Regions from separate parts of the Achromobacter sp. 18P8.1.1 genome, predicted to be linked through region 1. Evidence: predicted binding sites of a transcription regulator. Region 1 holds the regulator's gene; the other holds the start of a gene.
The links. Region 1 encodes LexA, which represses DNA repair genes until DNA is damaged. Its sites were predicted from a motif close to ACTGTATNNNNATACAGT; they were not measured.

Region 1 (4,593 bases):
CCCCCGGAGATCCTGACCTCGTTGGCTGGCATCGATGATGCCGGTCGCCTGGCCGACACGATCGCCGCGCATCTTCCGCTGAAGCTCGAGCAGAAACAGAAGATGCTCGAGATCGTCGGCACGTCCGAGCGCCTTGAAGGTCTGCTTACCCAGCTCGAAACCGAAATCGACATCCTCCAGGTCGAGAAGCGGATTCGCGGCCGCGTGAAGAAGCAGATGGAAAAGAGCCAGCGCGACTACTACCTGAATGAGCAGGTCAAGGCCATTCAGAAGGAGTTGGGCGAAGGCGAAGAGGGCGCGGACATCGAAGAGCTTGAAAAGAAGATCATCGCTGCCCACATGCCCAAAGAGGCGCGCAAGAAGGCCGATGCCGAGCTCAAGAAGCTCAAGCTCATGTCGCCCATGTCGGCCGAAGCCACCGTGGTGCGCAACTACATCGATACGCTCATCAACCTCCCCTGGAGGAAGAAGAGCAAGATCAACAACTCGATCGCCAATGCCGAGACGGTGCTGGACAACGACCACTACGGTCTGGAAAAGGTCAAGGAACGCATCCTCGAGTATCTTGCCGTGCAACAGCGCGTGGACAAGGTGAAGGCCCCGATCCTGTGCCTGGTTGGACCTCCGGGCGTGGGTAAGACCTCCCTGGGCCAATCCATCGCCAAGGCGACGAACCGCAAGTTCGTGCGCATGGCCTTGGGCGGCGTTCGCGACGAGGCCGAGATTCGTGGCCACCGCCGGACGTACATCGGCTCCATGCCGGGCAAGATCGTTCAGAACATGTCGAAGGTCGGCGTGCGCAATCCGCTGTTCCTGCTTGATGAAATCGACAAGCTGGGCATGGATTTCCGTGGCGACCCCTCGTCGGCGCTGCTCGAAGTGCTGGATCCGGAACAGAACCACACGTTCCAGGACCACTACATCGAAGTCGACTTCGACCTGTCGGACGTCATGTTCGTGGCCACCAGCAACACGCTGAACATTCCGCCGGCGCTGCTCGACCGTATGGAAGTGATCCGCCTGTCCGGTTACACGGAAGAGGAAAAGATCCATATCGGCCGCGACCATCTGCTGCCCAAGCTGATGAAGAACAACGGCGTGAAGGACAGCGAGCTGACGGTGGACGATTCCGCGCTGCGCGACATCGTGCGCTACTACACCCGCGAAGCCGGTGTGCGTGCGCTCGAACGCGAAGTGGGCAAGATCTGCCGCAAGGTCATCAAGCAATTGCTGACCCAGACCGATCGCGCCAAGGCCGAAGGCAAGACCTTTGAGGTCAAGCCGGTCAATGTCACGGGTGAAAACCTGAGCGACTACCTGGGCGTGCGCCGCTACACCTTCGGCATGGCCGAAAAGGAAAACCAGATCGGTCAGGTGACCGGCCTGGCGTGGACGGAAGTCGGTGGCGACCTGCTGACGATCGAAGTCGCGGACATGCCCGGCAAGGGCGTCATCCAGCGCACGGGTTCGCTCGGCGATGTGATGAAGGAGTCGGTCGAGGCGGCTCGTACGGTGGTGCGCTCGCGTGCCCGCCGTCTGGGGTTTGCTGACAGCGTCTTCGAGAAGCACGACATGCACGTGCACGTGCCGGAAGGCGCGACCCCCAAGGACGGTCCGTCCGCGGGTATCGCGATCACGACCGCCATGGTTTCGGCTTTGTCGCGCATCCCGGTGCGTGCCGATGTTGCCATGACCGGCGAGATCACGCTGCGCGGCGAAGTGCTGCCGATCGGCGGCCTGAAGGAAAAGCTGCTGGCTGCGCACCGCGGCGGCATCAAGACGGTCTTGATCCCGGAAGAAAACGTCAAGGACTTGGCGGAGATCCCGGACAACGTCAAGAACCACCTTGAGATCGTGCCGGTCCGTTGGATCGACAAGGTGCTGGAACTGGCCCTGGAACGCCTGCCTGAGCCGCTGGCTGAGGAAGAAGCGGTAAAGGAGCCCCTGGTGGCCAAGCCGGCTGAGCCGGGTTCGACCGATCCGGTGCTCAAGCACTGATCACGACCCCAAGGGCGCCTTCGAAAGAGGGCGCCCAATGAAAAACCCCGCTGCGGCGGGGTTTTTCTTTTGCGCCAAGGGCGCGTTGGCGCCAGAGGCTTTGAAGAAGATCGCGGGCTAGTGCAGCGCGTGCGTGCGGATCAGGCCAACCGCAATGCCTTCCAGTGCGAATTCCTGGTCGGCTTCCACCACGATGGTCTGGAAGTCCGGGTTTTCGGGCAGAAGCTCGATATGCCCGTTGGTGCGCTGCAGGCGCTTGACGGTGACGTCGTCGCCCAGGCGGGCCACGACGATCTGGCCGTTGCGGGCTTCAGAGGCCTTCTTCACGGCCAGCAGATCCCCTTCGAGGATGCCGGCGTCACGCATGCTCATGCCGCGCACCTTCAACAGGTAGTCGGGCGCTTGCGCGAACAGGTGGGGGTCGACGCCCACTTCGCGTTCGACGTGTTCAGCGGCAAGAATGGGGCTGCCGGCGGCGACGCGGCCCACCAGCGGCAGCAGCAGCTGCGCCAGCGAGGGTATGGGCAGGGAAGCCTGCGAAGAGGCGGAGGCGCCGTCCTTCAGGCGGATGCCCCGCGAGGCGCCGGCGGTAAGCTCGATGGCGCCCTTGCGGGCCAATGCCTTGAGATGGTCTTCCGCCGCGTTGGGCGAACGGAAACCCAGGGCCTGGGCGATTTCGGCACGCGTCGGCGGGAAGCCGGTGCGCGTGACGGTTTGCCGGATGAGGTCCAGGATTTGTTGCTGGCGATCTGTAAGTTTGCTGGCCATGGCGATGATCCGGTGCGAGCGGACTGTACATATATACAGCGCCATTCTGGGGGACGTAGCGCAAAAAAGCAAGCCAGTCCAGGGCCCCTTTAGCAAAACGGAGCCCGAAGGCTCCGCTTTTTCAGCAATCAGGCCAGATGGCCCAAGCTCTGGGTTACAGCACGGCGGCGATGCCGGCGGCAACCTTGTCGATGTTGCCGCTGTTCAGGGCGGCGACGCAGATGCGGCCGCTGGAAACGGCGTAGACGCCGTGCTCTTCACGCAGGCGATCCACTTGCGCGGCGGTCAGGCCCGAATAAGAGAACATGCCGCGTTGCTGCAGGACGAAGCTGAAGTCCTGCTTGCCGCCGTGTTCCTTGATCTTCTCGACCAGTTGCTTGCGCATCAGGCGGATGCGGTCGCGCATGCCGGCCAGTTCTTCTTCCCACATGGCGAAGAGTTCCGGCGTGTTCAGCACCGTCGACACCACCGTGCCGCCATGGGTGGGCGGGTTGGAGTAGTTGGTGCGGATGACGCGCTTCAGCTGGCTCAGCACGCGGGTGGCTTCTTCCTTGCTGCCAGCCACGACCGTCAGTGCGCCCACGCGTTCGCCGTACAGCGAGAACGACTTCGAGAACGACGAGCTGATGAACATGGTCATGTCCAGGTCGGCGAACAGGCGCACGACCGAGGCATCTTCCGTCAAGCCTTCGCCAAAGCCCTGGTAGGCGATGTCGAGGAACGGGACCAGATTGTTTTCCTTCACGACGGCGGCGATCTGCTTCCACTGGTCGGCGGTGGGGTCCACGCCGGTCGGGTTATGGCAGCACGCGTGCAGCACGACGACGGTCTTGGCCGGTGCGGCCTTCAGGTCCGCCAGCATGGCGTCGAAATTCAGGCCGCGGGTGCCGGCGTCGTAGTACGAGTAGGTGCCGACTTCGAAGCCGGCGCGCTCGAACAGGGCACGGTGGTTTTCCCAGCTGGGGTTGCTGATCAGGACCTTGGAGGTCGGCAGCAACTGGCGCAGGAAGTCGGCGCCGATCTTCAGCGCGCCCGTGCCGCCCAGAGCCTGGGTGGTCAGAACGCGGCCGGCGGCGGCCAACGGGGATTCTTTGCCCAGCAGCAGCGCTTGAGCGCCCTGGTTGTAGCCGGCGATGCCTTCGATCGGCAGGTAGCCGCGTGCGGCGGCGGCCTCGATGCGGGCGGTTTCGGCTTTGCGTACGGCGCCCAGCAGGGGGATCCGTCCCTGATCGTCGTAGTACACGCCCACGCCCAGGTTGACTTTACCGGGACGCGTATCCGCGTTGAATTGTTCGTTCAGACCAAGAATGGGGTCGCGCGGCGCGAGTTCGACGGAATCGAAAAGGTTGCTCATGGGACTCTGATGAGGATGGGTGGACGCAGTACGGTGTGCTGTGGATAATGGGGGGTTTACCCTGGAACAGTCTAGCATGCCCAAGAGCCCAATAGACCCGAGCAGCGCGGGAGATCTGAATGATGATCTCGCTGCGGATCTGACGGCGGCGTCGGCATCGGCTGCGTCCGTGCCGGGGCTGGAAGTGAAGCCCGGATTCGTCGAGTATCCGGACAGCCCGTTTCAGCTTTATCAGCCTTATCCTCCTGCAGGCGACCAGCCCGCGGCCATCGACGGCCTGACGCAGGGGGTCGAAGATGGCCTCATGTTCCAGACGTTGCTGGGCGTGACGGGATCGGGCAAGACCTACACCATGGCCAACGTGATCGCCCGGATGGGGCGGCCCGCATTGGTACTGGCCCCCAATAAGACGCTGGCGGCGCAGCTTTACGCTGAAATGCGGGAGTTCTTCCCCAAGAACGCCGTCGAGTATT
Region 2 (4,593 bases), on a different contig from region 1:
CCGGGCCCGGCCTTGTCGCCGCGCGGCGCGGCCATCGTGGATGGCGTGTCGGCCTCGCCCTACCAATGGGGCGCCTTCATGCCCGGGGTGCCCGACCTGACCGAGTTCCCGCACAAGAAATTCGGCCGCATCTTCAGTTCGCTATGGCGCAACCCGTCGCCCGATCTGCTGACCTATGCCTACGGCGGCGGCCTGCCGGCACTGCGCGAGGCGCTGGCCCAGCATCTGGCGCTGACGCGCTCCATCGATTGCGACCCCGAACAGATCATCATCACCGAAGGGTCGCACCAGGCCATCGACCTGACGACTCGCATCCTGGGCGAAGCCGGCGAGACCGCCTGGGTCGAAGACCCGGGCTATTGGGGTGCCCGCACCATCCTGCAGGCCAATGGCCTGCATACCGTGCACCTGCCGGTCGATGAAGAAGGCATGCGCCTGCCGGACGCCGTGGGCACGCCGCCGCGCTTCATCTTCGTCACGCCCTCGCACCAGTATCCGCTGGGTCCGGTCATGTCGCTGACCCGGCGCCGCCAATTGCTTGCCGTGGCGCGGCAATGTGGCAGCTGGATCATCGAAGACGATTACGACAGCGAATTCCGCTTCTCAGGCCGGCCCATCGCATCGTTGCTGGGCCTGGAGCCGGATGCGCCCGTCATCTATATGGGCACCTTCAGCAAGACTCTGTACCCGGGCCTTCGCGTCGGGTATCTGGTATTGCCCAAGCCGCTGACCGCGGCGTTTCAGGCGGCGCATGCAGAGCTTTACCGCGAGGGGCATCTGATGACGCACGCAGCGCTGGCGACGTTCATCGCCGAAGGCCATTACGCGGCCCATATCCGCCGGATGCGCATGCTGTATGGTCGGCGCCGCGCGATGCTGGTCAACCTGATCGAACGCCGGCTGGGTCCGGACTGGCTGCACCGCGACGCCAGCATGGCGGGCCTGCACCTGGTGCTGACCCTGCCGCCGGATATGGATGATTTGCGCGTGGTTGACGTGGCGCGCAGCAAAGGCGTGCTGACGCGCGCGCTGTCGCGGTACTACGTGAATGCGGAAGGGCGGCGGCCGGGCCTGCTGCTGGGCTACGCCTGTGTGCCCGAGCACGACATCGCGCGCAAGTTCGAAGTGCTGTTGGAAAGCCTGGCGGAAGTCGCCCGCAAGCCGGCGGCGGCCTGACCGGCGGGGTCGATACCGCGGCCTTAGAACGGCAGCAGCGCCGACGCGAACGCGGCGGCGTTGCGCATGCCCTGGTCTTCGAAATTGGTGTTGAACACGGCATGCGCCTGGGCGCTTTGCGTCGCCAGCCGCGAAAAGCGCTCTGCCAATTCGGCCAGTTCCTGTTCCGTGTATTCATATTGGAAGCGTCCCGACGAGGCCGTGCCGGATACGTTCCAGGCCGCGGCATTGCGGCCGTGCAGGCGCAGCAGCGTCAGTTCGGGATGGCTGCTTTCCCAAACGGCGGGCACCGTGTTGTCAAAGCCCTGGGGGGCGTCGACCACGGTATGCACCACGCCCAGGTCGCGTTCGAACGCGAGCGTGTCCGCCGTGGCCGCCGGCGTTTCGAACCAGCTACGGTGCCGGAATTCCACCGAGATCAGGTGTTCTTCCATACGCCGTGCGCAATCGGCCACGTGCGCCCGGCCGCGCGCATCGCGCCGGATCCAGGGCGGAAACTGGAAATGCACCGCGCCCAGCTTGCCCGGCATCCGCAGCGGCTCCAGCGCCATCTGGTAACGGCGCCAGAGTTCGTCGCGCAGGTCTTCGGGCATCTGGCCGTGATAGATGACGGGGTCCGGCCAGTCGGCCAACTCGCGGCCAATGTCTGCGGGCAATGCGGCAAGCGGCGTCTGGTGGCCGGTGAACAGCCGGAACGCCTTGATGTTGAAGACGAAATCATCCGGCGTGCGTTGCGCCCATAGATAGGCATTTTCCGCGGAGGGCAGGGCGTAATAGCTGGAATCGACCTCTGCCATGGCAAAGCGCGACGCGTAGAACCGCAGCCGGGCCTCGGCGCTGCGGACGCCGGGCGGGTAGAAGCGACCGCAGGCCAGTAAGGTGGGATCGGTCCAGGAGGCGGTGCCGGTCAGGATGCGCATGGGAAAGGGCGGGGGGCGTGAGGGGGTGGCCACGCTGCTATGATAGCTGGATATATAGCCAGTCATTTGGCCCGTGGCCGCGCATCGTGCGCGCGGCGCCGCGGCGCGCCAAGCGGCCCCCTACGCGTCATGCCCGAACAGAATCCCGCCCCTTCAAACAGCCGCCCCGACCCCCTGGCCGACCTGAACCCCGCCCAGCGCGAAGCCGCCGAATTCGGCGTCAATGGCGCGCATGGCGCGTCGGGCGATGGAGGCCCCCTGCTGGTCATCGCCGGGGCGGGTTCGGGCAAGACCAATACGCTGGCCCACCGGGTGGCGCACCTGATCCTGAATGGCGCGGACCCGCAGCGCATGCTGCTGCTGACTTTTTCGCGCCGCGCCGCCCAGGAAATGGACCGCCGCGTGGGATCCGTGCTGCAGCGGGTCATGAACCTGCGCGGCTCGCAGCAGGCGCCGTCCTTGCCTTGGGCGGGCACCTTCCACGCTATCGGCGCGCGGCTCTTGCGCGACTGCGCGCTGCGCATCGGTTTGTCTGAAGCCTTCACCATCCATGACCGCGGCGATGCCGAAGACCTGATGGGCATGGTCCGGCACGAGCAAGGCCTGTCGTCCACCAAGTCGCGCTTTCCGTTGAAGGGCACCTGCCTGGCCATCTACTCGCGCGTGGTCAACAGCCAGACGCCGGTGGCTGACGTGCTGAAGACGTCCTTTCCCTGGTGCGCCCAGTGGGAAGACGAACTGAAGAACCTGTTCCGTGGCTATGTCGCCGCCAAACAGGATCAGCAGGTGCTGGATTACGACGACCTGCTGCTGTATTGGGCCGAGATGATGTCCGACCCCGGTATCGCCGCTGATGTCGGCGCGCGCTTCGACCATGTGCTGGTGGACGAATACCAGGACACCAATCGGCTGCAGTCGGCCATCCTGCTGGCGATGAAGCCGGACGGCCGCGGCCTGACGGTGGTGGGCGACGACGCCCAGTCCATCTATTCCTTCCGCGCCGCCACGGTGCGCAACATCCTGGACTTTCCCAATCAGTTTCCCGAGCCGGCGCGCGTCATCACGCTGGACCGTAATTACCGTTCAACCCAGCCCATCCTGAACGCGTCCAACGCCGTGATCGGGCTGGCGACGGAACGTTTCGCCAAAGACCTCTGGACCGACCGCGCCTCGTCGCAATTGCCCGAGCTGGTGACGGTCAGCGACGAAGCCGGACAGGCGCGGTGGGTGGCCGACCAGGTGCTGGCCCAGCGCGAGGGCGGCGCCACGCTGAAGTCGCAGGCGGCGCTGTTCCGCACGGCCAGCCACAGCGCCGCGCTGGAACTGGAACTGACCCGCCGCAATATCCCCTTCGTGAAGTTCGGCGGCCTGCGCTTCCTGGAAGCCGCGCATGTGAAAGACCTGTTGTCGCTCTTGCGTTGGGCCGAAAATCCGCGTGGCCGCATGGCGGGCTTCCGGGTGGCGCAACTGATGCCGGGCATTGGTCCGGCCACGGCGGGCAAGTTGATGGACGCCATGTCCGCGTCCGCCGAACCGTTGCGCGCGCTGCGCGAATTCAAGCCGGGGGCAGCGGCGCAGGAAGAGTGGGGGGCGTTTGCCGACACCTATGCGGCGCTGTGCGATCCCGGCCTGCGTTGGCCGGCTGATGTGGACCTGGCCCTGCGCTGGTATGCCGGCCAGCTGGAACGCCTGTATGACGATGCGCGCGTGCGAAAGACCGACCTGGACCAGTTGGTGCGGCTGGCGGCAGGCTACCCGTCGCGGGAACGGTTCCTGACCGAACTGACGCTGGATCCGCCCGACGCCACCAGCGACGAATCCGGCGCCCCGTCGCGCGACGAAGACTACATGATCCTGTCCACCATCCACTCCGCCAAGGGCCAGGAATGGAAGGCCGTCTATGTGCTGAACGTGGTCGACGGCTGCATCCCGTCCGACATGAGCACGGGCACCGCCGAAGAGATCGAGGAAGAGCGCCGCCTGCTGTACGTGGCCATGACCCGGGCCAAAGAGCGCTTGCAGCTGATCGTGCCGCAACGCTTCTACGTGCACCAGCAGACGGGCATGGGCGACCGCCACGTCTATGGTTCGCGCACGCGCTACATCACCAATGCCATGCTGCCGCTGTTCGACCATCTGCCCAAGCCGCCCGCGCTGCCTGATCTGCCTGGCGGCCAGCCCAAGGAACCGCAGGCGCCCAGCATCGACGTGACCAAACGGGTCCGCAGCCTGTTTTCCTAGGGCCTGTGCGCGGCGCCTTCGAACGTTGACAGCCCGAGCCTGGGCTATCATCGGCCGATAACCATAAGTTGTCCGGTAGGGATCGCATTGCCTGAGGTAGTCCATGTCCGCTGAAGAGAATTTCGCCGACGCCCACAAGGGCGAGGTCGTCGCGTCGATAGCCTATGTGAACGGGCGCCGCGACCGGGAAGTGCCCATCGACGAGGTGGGGCAGCACATTAGCCAGTACAACGGCCAGCCGCAGGGGCAGCCGCCC

Region 2: the regulator LexA is predicted to act here: its motif matches at 2,142-2,159, upstream of AC27VE_RS21470 (ATP-dependent helicase).

Annotation. Positions count from the first base shown of each region.
Region 1 is NZ_JBYOKH010000013.1:8,228-12,820, reverse strand. Features, by position in the region: gene lon (endopeptidase La) at 1-1,998, shown strand, start outside; gene lexA (transcriptional repressor LexA) at 2,116-2,766, opposite strand; gene AC27VE_RS10740 (amino acid aminotransferase) at 2,921-4,120, opposite strand; gene uvrB (excinuclease ABC subunit UvrB) at 4,197-4,593, shown strand, end outside.
Region 2 is NZ_JBYOKH010000037.1:37,273-41,865, forward strand. Features, by position in the region: gene pdxR (MocR-like pyridoxine biosynthesis transcription factor PdxR) at 1-1,176, shown strand, start outside; gene AC27VE_RS21465 (DUF72 domain-containing protein) at 1,200-2,096, opposite strand; gene AC27VE_RS21470 (ATP-dependent helicase) at 2,226-4,337, shown strand; gene AC27VE_RS21475 (magnesium and cobalt transport protein CorA) at 4,441-4,593, shown strand, end outside.